One region of the Psychrobacillus sp. Z3-81 genome, then DNA from elsewhere that is predicted to be linked to it. Evidence: riboswitches for the same ligand, from Rfam matches in the RefSeq annotation. Region 1 holds a riboswitch; each other region holds the start of a gene.

What was found. Region 1 has a riboswitch for lysine ahead of AC1ECF_RS09675 (transporter substrate-binding domain-containing protein). Riboswitches for the same ligand answer to the same signal wherever they lie in the genome.
Region 2: linked by a shared signal. The riboswitch ahead of AC1ECF_RS00510 (aspartate kinase) and the one ahead of AC1ECF_RS09675 (transporter substrate-binding domain-containing protein) in region 1 are both predicted to bind lysine.
Region 3: linked by a shared signal. The riboswitch ahead of AC1ECF_RS05815 (Na+/H+ antiporter NhaC family protein) and the one ahead of AC1ECF_RS09675 (transporter substrate-binding domain-containing protein) in region 1 are both predicted to bind lysine.

Annotation. Positions count from the first base shown of each region.
Region 1 is NZ_JBWQPU010000007.1:128,101-131,385, forward strand. It holds gene AC1ECF_RS09670 (amino acid ABC transporter permease) at 1-706, opposite strand, end outside; gene AC1ECF_RS09675 (transporter substrate-binding domain-containing protein) at 786-1,631, opposite strand; lysine riboswitch at 1,760-1,943, opposite strand; gene AC1ECF_RS09680 (hypothetical protein) at 2,071-2,463, opposite strand; gene AC1ECF_RS09685 (MBL fold metallo-hydrolase) at 2,591-3,285, opposite strand, start outside.
Region 2 is NZ_JBWQPU010000001.1:102,581-105,865, reverse strand. It holds gene AC1ECF_RS00515 (YslB family protein) at 1-315, shown strand, start outside; gene AC1ECF_RS00510 (aspartate kinase) at 366-1,586, opposite strand; lysine riboswitch at 1,718-1,895, opposite strand; gene uvrC (excinuclease ABC subunit UvrC) at 1,935-3,285, opposite strand, start outside.
Region 3 is NZ_JBWQPU010000004.1:43,227-46,511, forward strand. It holds gene AC1ECF_RS05815 (Na+/H+ antiporter NhaC family protein) at 1-1,202, opposite strand, end outside; lysine riboswitch at 1,349-1,525, opposite strand; gene yunB (sporulation protein YunB) at 1,576-2,349, opposite strand; gene AC1ECF_RS05825 (bifunctional metallophosphatase/5'-nucleotidase) at 2,390-3,285, opposite strand, start outside.

The DNA.
Region 1 (3,285 bases):
TCATTGTGTAATTTTCAGGACCATCTAGCTTCCTCTCAAAATATCTTAAAATTAATGTGACTGCATACGTCATGACAAAATAGAGGATACAAGCTACAAAGAAAGACTCAAAGTACCGAAAGTTATTTCCTGCGATAGATTTTGTTTGGAAAAATAGTTCTGTTACACCAATTACGTTAAGCACAGAAGTATCTTTTATATTAATAATGAACTGATTTCCCGTTGCTGGTAAAATATTGCGAATTACTTGTGGAAGTACCACGTGGAACATTGTTTGAAAATGATTCATACCAATTGCTTGGGAGGCTTCAAACTGTCCTTTGTCTATGGAGATGATTCCTCCTCTAACTATTTCAGCCATGTAAGCTCCCGTGTTTATGGAAACAATCAGTAAGGCAGCTACTAAAGTATGCAGGTTCCATCCAAAGGCTAAAGCGGAGCCATAAAAGATAACCATCGCTTGTACAATCATAGGTGTTCCTCTAAAGAACTCTATATAAGCTGATAAAAAGAAATTGATACATGTTAAAATAAATTTCTTAATACCTCTTGAAGGCTTTGGAATTGTACGAATAACCCCAGTAAGTAAGCCAATCGCCCCTCCAATAATGGTTCCTATAATAGAGATTAGCAAGGTAATGCCGGCGCCTCGAAGAAACATTGGCCAGTAATTTGTTACGATTGATATGATCCACTCTACACTCATGTTTTCCCCCTATTTAAGACATTCGTTCGTTTATCTGTTTAAAAACCAGCTGCTAATTTAGGCAGCTGGTCCATCTTTTTTATTCAGCTGCTGGCTGATTAAGTATTGCTGTATCCATCAGCTTTTGACGTTCTTCTTCACTTATTCCAGCTAGAATCTCATTAATTTTATCGATATCTGGATTTCCTTTTTGCAATCCAACAGCTGTAGCTGTTTCTACTGGATCTGCTTTAAAACCTTCAGTAAACTCTATCATCACAAAGTTTTCATTTGCAGTGGATGCACTTACTCCCTCTGGCCGCTCCGATACATAGCCATCAATCATGCCAGATTCTAGGGCTACTCTCATTGCAGGGAAATTATCAGATGCAGGCTGCTTCTTTACTCCATTGATTTGATCAATCACATTATAATGAGAAGTATTTAATTGTCCCGTTATTTTAGCACCTTTAAAGTCCTGAATAGAGGTTGCTTCCTCATAAGCACTACCCTTTTTTACGACCATGACAAAATTAGAGGTATAGTAATTATCGGAGAAATCAATCGTTTTCTTTCTTTCTTCCGTTGGAGACATTCCGGCAATAATAGCATCAATTTTTCCAGAAGTTAAAGCTGGAACTAAGCCATCCCATTCTAATTTCACCACTTCTAATTCTCTTCCAAGCCCTTCTGCAATTCTTTTAGCAATTTCTACATCATAGCCTCCTGCGTATTCTGCAGCTCCATTAATTTTTATTGCTCCATTTGACTCATCCATTTGCGTCCAGTTAAAAGGAGGATATCCTGCTTCTAAGCCAATTCGAAACACTTCTTTTTCCTCGCTAGCACTAGCATTTCCTGTCTCTTCTTGATTAGATGTACCGCATGACGCTAATAGCATGGTAGCAATTAGAATGGTTAAGAAAATAGTTATCTTGTTTTTCATGTCTATGAATCTCCTTTTTTATAAATGATATGTTTCAAGCAATAAAAAAAGGACAAACATACAAAAAAAGCCCTGAGATGAACTCAGGTCCGTTATGTATGGTTGCCCAGAATTCCTCTACTTTTCCCTAATGAGATAGCACACCATGAGAAACCGGGATGTTTCACATGGACAGTCCTACAGTTATTCACTGTAGACCCAGCATGTAATAACGAGATTATTACACACTTCGGCGACATTTCCTTCTTCCTAGCATCATGGCTTTCTCCTGCTCCTCTAGGAACTGTTAAATATCGCGCCTCTACCTCACTTATGTAAGCGAGGTTTTATTCAATTATTGTTCATAGTCTACATGACCATTTTCTATCTGTCAATGATTCTATATTACATTTTTTTCTTTTCAATCCATATATAAATTCATATTTCCATTAATTTTCTTCTACTTTTTAATTAATTTCTCCTTTACCAATCTCTCTTTATTCTCCAAGTTGAAGGTTCCTGGGGTATGAGTTGGCAGAGAACCACTTCCTCCTATAATTTCCTCCTCATACTCATAGACATATGCCATTAAATGCTGATTGTCTACCGTTTTTTCCTTAAGTTTATATTCATATCTTGTTATTTCTTTTCCGTTATATTGCTCGATAAACGTCACACCACTTGCTCGATAATTTTCAAGCATCTCTTCCGGAACATCTAATATATACTTTTTTACTTCACCCGACGCCTTTATCTCCCAGCCTAACGAGGATAGGTATTCTTGGTGAGATTCGTTTATACTTTCACATCCAGCGACCAGGAATAGTAACAAAATAAACAGTAGCTTTTTCATTTTTCAGCTCCTATACACAGTTACTATAATAGACGCAATAAAGGAAAGAAACGTTACATACAAAATGACTGCTTACCATAAAAATGAGTAGAGAAAGCGACTATATCTTTCTCTACTCACCACTTTTTTATCGCCACTTTTCATCTAATATATTAAAGGTTAAACGCTCGGGTTTGACGTAGTCATCTGGATCCGATAAGAATATAAGCTCGGGAATATTTCCTGAAAGGTTGTCCAGCTCCTTTTCAAGAGCTTCACGATAGTTTTCTGCGCTAGTAGTAATTGGTGGAGACCAATTATCATGGTGGGTAGGCACAAACACCTTAGGATTTAAAGCCTCTATATACATTCGCGGGTCTCTTAACCCATTTGTATATTGGTTAAAGCCCATAATCGCTCCTAGCTGAACATCTGTCTCAGATAAAGAAGCTAGAATGTTTGTTAACTCTGGTGCCTCTTCTTTAATTGGTCCAGCAGAATCATTCCAAGCAAAGGTAAACTCTCCTACTTGGAATTGGTACATGACCGTACCTCCCTCGTCTTCCCCTACAGAAGCAAGTAATTCCTTTATATCCCCCTTAGGAGCCTCACTGTTTCTATCTTTCTTTGAAAATAGCGGAGCTGATTGGTCATCTGTATCTGGTAGCTCTAGAGCTGAATGAACGTGAGAAATCGCTGTAATTTTTACACCCTCTAGAAATTTAAGTTTTTGAATCGCCCCAGGAGCCGAATCCGCTTTTATCGCTTCTACGCAATTTATAGCAGCTTCGGTCTCTACATCCTGTTTTATTTGCTCACAATGATCTGGAGTGCCTACTAATG
Region 2 (3,285 bases), on a different contig from region 1:
ATTTTATATTGGGCGGGAAAAGATCTTGCTCGAAAATTTCCCCTTTATTCAATGGAAGAAGCTGTCTCATTCTTTCACGAAGCAGGTTGGGGAAAGCTTGAATTAGAGAAATCCACAAAGGATTCCTTGTCCTATCTTTTACATATGTATCATTTACCTCCTAGCGGAGTAAATAGATGCCATAGCTTGGAGGCGGGTTTTCTAGCTGAGCAACATCAAAAAATTGAGGGCTATCTGACAGAATGCTATGATGAGATTACAAAAAAGACAGGAATTGTCTCTTTTCTTATTAAATGGGATGCAAAAAGTAAATAACAAAGAAACTGCCAATCCATGATAACTGGATTGGCTTTTTTATCTGGAGCTTAGTTACTGATTGCCAAACCAAATTCCTCATGCAAAGCATTTGCCGCTTGAATCATATTTTCCTGTGGAACTACTACGGACACTTTTATTTCTGAGGTGCTGACCATTTTAATCGGCACATTTTCCTTTCTCAATCGATCAAACATTTGTGCAGCCACCCCCGGATTAGAGACCATACCTGAACCAACTATTGAAATTTTTGAAAGACCTACTTCAAAATCCGCAAAAGTAAAACCAAGTTGTCCCTTATGGGATTCTAAGACAGAAATCGCCTCCGCAAGGGATTCCTTTTTAATAGAGAAAGATACAGTAGGCTTTACACCGTCAATAATACTTTGGACAATAATATCCACATTTATATGATGATTTGCCAAGGTGGTAAATATGGAGGACAACGATCCATTGAAAGGCACCTCATATTCGATTGTTAACCGTACTATATCTGCTTCAAACGCTACTCCACGAACAATCAGGTTTTTTTCCAAATCTACTTCCTCCTTTAATATAGTACCTTCCCCTTCGTTATAACTCGCTCTAACCCTGAGAGGAATTTTGTAGTTTTTGGCAAATTCAACTGCCCTCGGATGAAGCACACCTGCTCCCAAGTTAGCAAGTTCTAGCATTTCATCGTATTCTAACTGTTTTAGCTTTCTTGCATCTCTCACATACCTTGGATCGGACGTATACACACCATCCACGTCTGTATAGATATCGCAAATGTCTGCTTCAATTGCAGCTGCAATCGCTACTGCAGTGGTATCAGAGCCGCCTCTACCAAGCGTCGTAATAGCAGAGTCTTTTGTCATGCCTTGGAATCCTGCTACAATGACTACCTGTCCTTCTGATAAGTAGGATTGAATATTTTCTGATTCTAGTTTTTCAATTCGAGCATTTCTATGTACCTGGTCAGTTATAATGCCTGCTTGCCAACCAGTTAAGGAAATTGCTTTTATTCCAAGGGCATTTAATTGGATAGCCAATAAGGACATTGTGACCTGTTCTCCAGTTGATAGAAGCATATCCATCTCCCTTTTCACTGGTGTGTCCGTAATCTCTGCTGCTAGTTTTTCTAACTCATCCGTTGACTTGCCCATGGCTGACACAACGACAGCAATTTGATGCCCCTTTTCTCTTTCTATTCGAATCCGTCTTGCTACATGCTCAATTTTTTCTATAGAACCTACAGATGTTCCTCCAAATTTCATGACAATTCTACTCACGTATTTTTCATCTCCCTTTTTTCTCTATGACATACGTCATCTCGAGTTAACCCCGAGTCTCTGTTGGGATAAAAAAAAGCTTTTCACATATTGTGAAAAGCTAACTCTCATACACGGTCAAAAAGATGTCTATTTGAGATAGCCCTCCAGAATATACATTCTGACAATCCTACATTTCTTAAACGCAGGACCAACATAGAATGAGAAAAGCCATCCTATATTTCGGCGAACAACCCTTTCCTCTACAATCGCAGGAACTTTTCTTCCTCCTGTAGATTACTCTTGTTGACTCGCACCTCTATCTTCACTGAAAAGTGAATATTAAGTTTTTACTAACATAACACAGTATTATTCGGAAGACAAGGAACTTTTTTGAAAATGCTCCACTAATTGTTCGGATAATTTAGCAGGAATACCAGCTTCCATAAATTCTTCCTTTGTAGCTGCTTCCATACGCTTTAAAGAGCCAAAATGCTTTAATAGCTGTTTTTTACGAGTAGGGCCTACTCCTGGAATACCATCTAAAGAAGAGGCAATTGTATGCTTTCCTCTTTGCTGCCTGTGGAAAGTGATAGCAAATCGATGGACCTCATCCTGGATACGCTGAAGAAGATAGAAAGCCTCACTAGTACGTTTCATTGGAATAATTGCAAGTGGATCGCCATAAAGAAGAGAGGAGGTTTGGTGCTTACCATCCTTAGCTAGACCTGCTATTGGAATATCTAACCCCAATTCATCCTCTATAATCTCCCTAGCCGCTTCTATTTGCCCTTTCCCTCCATCAATAATGATTAAGTCGGGAAGTGGAAGATCGTCCTTTAACACTCGTATATACCTTCTCCTTACAACCTCACGCATAGCACCATAATCATCGTGCTTTGCGGCAGTTCGTGTTTTATATTTACGATAATCTTTTTTATGTGCCTTTCCATCGACAAATACGACCATTGCAGATACAGCATCTGTTCCGTGAATATGAGAATTATCAAAAGCCTCTATCCGTTTAGGAGCAGCTATCCCCATTAGCTTACCAAGTTCCTCCACCGCTCCGATTGTTCGTTCTTCTTGTCTTTCAATTAAGTGAAACTTCTCTGTTAATGCAATTTCCGCATTTTTTTGTGCTAGGTCTACTAGGTTTTTCTTAGTACCCTTTTGCGGAACGATTACTTTCATTTGCAAGAGCTCCGTCGCAAGCTCTATATTTGTCGTAGCAGGAACGTATATTTCTTTCGGTTTAATATGCTCAGCCTTTGCATAAAACTGCCCTAGGAAGGTAAGAAACTCTTCTTCTGGGTCACGATAAAGCGGGAATAGAGATACGTCTCTTTCTATTAGCTTACCTTGGCGAATAAAAAACACCTGCACACACATCCAACCCTTATCCACCTTGTAGCCAAAGATATCTCGATTTGTAAAATCATTCATCGTCATCTTTTGTTTTTCCATCACTTGGTCAATATGGGCAATCTGATCTCTATATTCTTTCGCCCTTTCAAATTCTAGATTCTCTGCTGCGTGATTCATTTTTTCCGTTAAGCTCTTTTTTACATCTCCATGGCCACCATTTAAAAAACTGATCATTCCTTGGATGATTTCCGTATAGTCATTGTCCTCAATATCATTCACACATGGAGCCAAACATTGACCAATATGATAATAGAGACACACCTTGTTTGGGAGCTTCTGACATTTGCGGAGG
Region 3 (3,285 bases), on a different contig from region 1:
CCAGTGGCAAATGCCATAAAAGCAGTTACAACAAATAAAATGAGAGGAAGTATACCAGTTGGTACATTATAGTCTGTAACCAATGATGCTAGGTAGTCACCAGTTCCTAATTCGGTAATCAAAAATCCTAATGACCATGCAAAGATTAAAATAAAAACTGCTACCATCATCGATTGGATTCCCTTTGATAATCCTTTTGTAATGTATTTAACATTAGCATCTGGGTTTACTTTAAATTGTCTTGCATAGAGTAATATAGCCAAAATAGAAGCGACAAGACCGCCTATAAATAAAGATAAAGGTACATTTGTGTTTTCAAAAATAGTCAAAAGATTTGTGGATCCTGCAGCTCTATAGCCAGTCCAAACCATACTTATAATAGTTACAACGAGTAGAGAAGCAATAGGCAAGATTAAATCTATTACTTTTCCGTAATTATTTTCCGGGAAATGACCAGCAAGATCACCTGGGTTCACTTTTCCCTTATCATAAAGCTCTCCTTCTACAAGAGCACGAGTTTCATGCTTTTTCATTCCCATAATATCAATATCCGTCCAAGCTACGAAGAAAACAACAGCTAATGCGCCTATAACATAGAAATTCATAGGAGCCATATAAACAAAAGCCTGTAAGGGAGTATACTCCGTAATAGCATGAGTAGAAAATATGAGACCTAATTGAGCTATTAAGAATGCCCCCCAGCTAGACACTGGCGAAATAACACAAATAGGTGCAGAAGTCGAATCGATAATATATGCAAGCTTTGCTCGAGATACTCTGTATGTATCAGTAATTGGTCTTGCAATCTGCCCTACTGCTAAAGCATTAAAATAATCATCAATAAAAATGATGACACCGAGGCATGCAGTTAATAGCTTAGACCCTCTTCTTGTGGTGATTCTCTTTACTGCCCAATTTGCAAAGGCTTTACTACCACCTGAAAGACTGACAAAGGCGGTGATAATTCCAAGAAATAAAATAAATAATAGAATATAAATATTGTACATGTTGAAACCATCATCCCAGAAAGAAACGCTAAAAGATTCCCACAAAAGACGAAGAGAACCTATCAATGAAAATTCTTCGCTCAGGAATGCTGCAGAAACGATTCCAAGCCCAAGTGATAATAATACTCTTTTTGTTAATAAAACCATCACAATCGCAAGTAGTGGTGGTATCAATGAATAAATAGTGCCTTCCATTATTGCTCCTCCTTTTAAACATGTATACTACTGTCTGCCCCAATTAATGGAGTGAGAAACGCTCCTCCAAGCGGGCGATTCAAAAACTAAAAAGACTAACCTAAGTAAATTTAGGTTAGCCTCTACGTTGAATAGTAATATGTTCATCTACGTGTAGCTCCCCATCTGTTTTCCAACAGATGACAGTGTTATTTTTATTCAAAATAACCCCAACTAGATTGCTTGACGACAAATCTAATTTCGGCAATGCTTCCTTTCTTGTACGATCAACGGTGTCACCCTTCTGTACAATACTATTAAGCAATGCAGCCTCTACCTAATGTGTATTTATTTTATTCTATCATAACAGGAAATTTTAAAAAGTGAAGGTTTTTTAATCTTCAGGTAACGGTATTGGCACTTCAACCGAAGGAGCTGCCTCACCATCACCCCCTGTGTAAATATATGGAACCTGACCTTGAACCAATCCCATCGCTACCGGAATATTTTGTTCCACTACACTTATTTTACTTGCCAGTGGAACTATTATCTGTACGCTTACTTTTATGTGGATGGTAACTTCTACATAGGCATTATTGATTCCAAACTCCGTAATCTTCGTTTCTACATTTGACTGGACGTTCCCGATCACATGAAAGCGTATAGGAATCTTTGGACCTAGATTTCCAATTAGAGGTATGTTGGTTGCCTGCCCCATTGGAACAAAAAACACAACCCCTCCTTGATCCTCCATCGTTTGCTTGTCATACTCAATATCATCTAAATAAGGGAGACTGGATAGATTTCCACGCTCTGCCTGCTCCAAATGTGCTTGGACTAAGCTGTTCGTATCCGCCAACACCCTATTAATTATTTCTGTATTAAACTTTGTCGTTACCATTGTCTTACTTTCTGTAGGTACTTGCTCAATGATATCATTCACATCAAGCACGTTTGATGTTCTTGAATTTATTGCCTTACTAATAACCATGGATGCTATCTTGTTTGTTTGAACCTCTGCATAATCGAGATAGGTTGGTGTCAGCTGGGCATTTACATAATAGAATACCCCAGCAACCGATAGGAGAAAACTTGCTAAAAAGATAGCTAGCTTTGTCTGAGTTCTAATATGAAATGTACGTCGCTGTCTTCTTTTGTGATAAAACAAGTAAAAAATCCCCCTTGTTACTTATATGTAACAAGGGGAATCAGTATGAGCGATATTCATAATTGTAATGGGTACCATACCATTTCACGATATCTCGAATAACTTCCGGCATAATGTATCGTTTATCCGAATTTTTCAAGGAAGGAAAGAAGTAACCAAAGGTGAACATATCTAGAGTAGCTAAAGTATAGGTCTTCTCAATTTGTAACGGTTTTCCATTAATAAAGACAGTACCCTGTACATCCTCTAATTGATCAAACAAAATAGTCCCAAGGTATTTCCCCCTAAATCCCAGCCCTTTCACTTCTAAGCGTGGCCATTTTTCATTTTTGGATAACGTCAACACTTCTAAAAGAGCGGCGCCGGTTAAAGTAACCACACACGGATTAATCGGGTGTGGTAGACAGCGATGCAAGTCACTTTCCTTTATCATCCCACTAGGAAGATCGGACAGGAAAATCCCTGCTGGAAACATTGCACAATCCGCTTTTGTATAAGCTAACAAAGCCTCACCAAAAAATTTCGAGAGCGAGGACGGTTTAAACCAATCCTTTTGAAGTTTCTTTTGGTTAAAAAATACGGGTGTGGCAAGCTCCGCATAGCCTTTATCCTGCCAGGACTGTTGTAGGTCTATGTCATCCACTGGTTTAGGCAAATTCTCAACTGGATATAGAACAGCACGTTTTTCCACGATTGTTTTCGTCTCGTGCTCGAAATCAATCGTTACATAGCCGATATAGTTCCCAAACTTCCCTGCGGCTGCTTGCAGCGTATTTCCTATCCATTTCCCTTCCTCAAAGAAATGATGCGTATGAGACCCTAATATTAAATCGATTTCTGGTATTTCTTGCGATAGGATTTCATCCTGAAATTTCCCCAAATGAGACATGCAAATTAACACATCAACCTCTGGTCTTAATTCTCGACTAAGCTGGC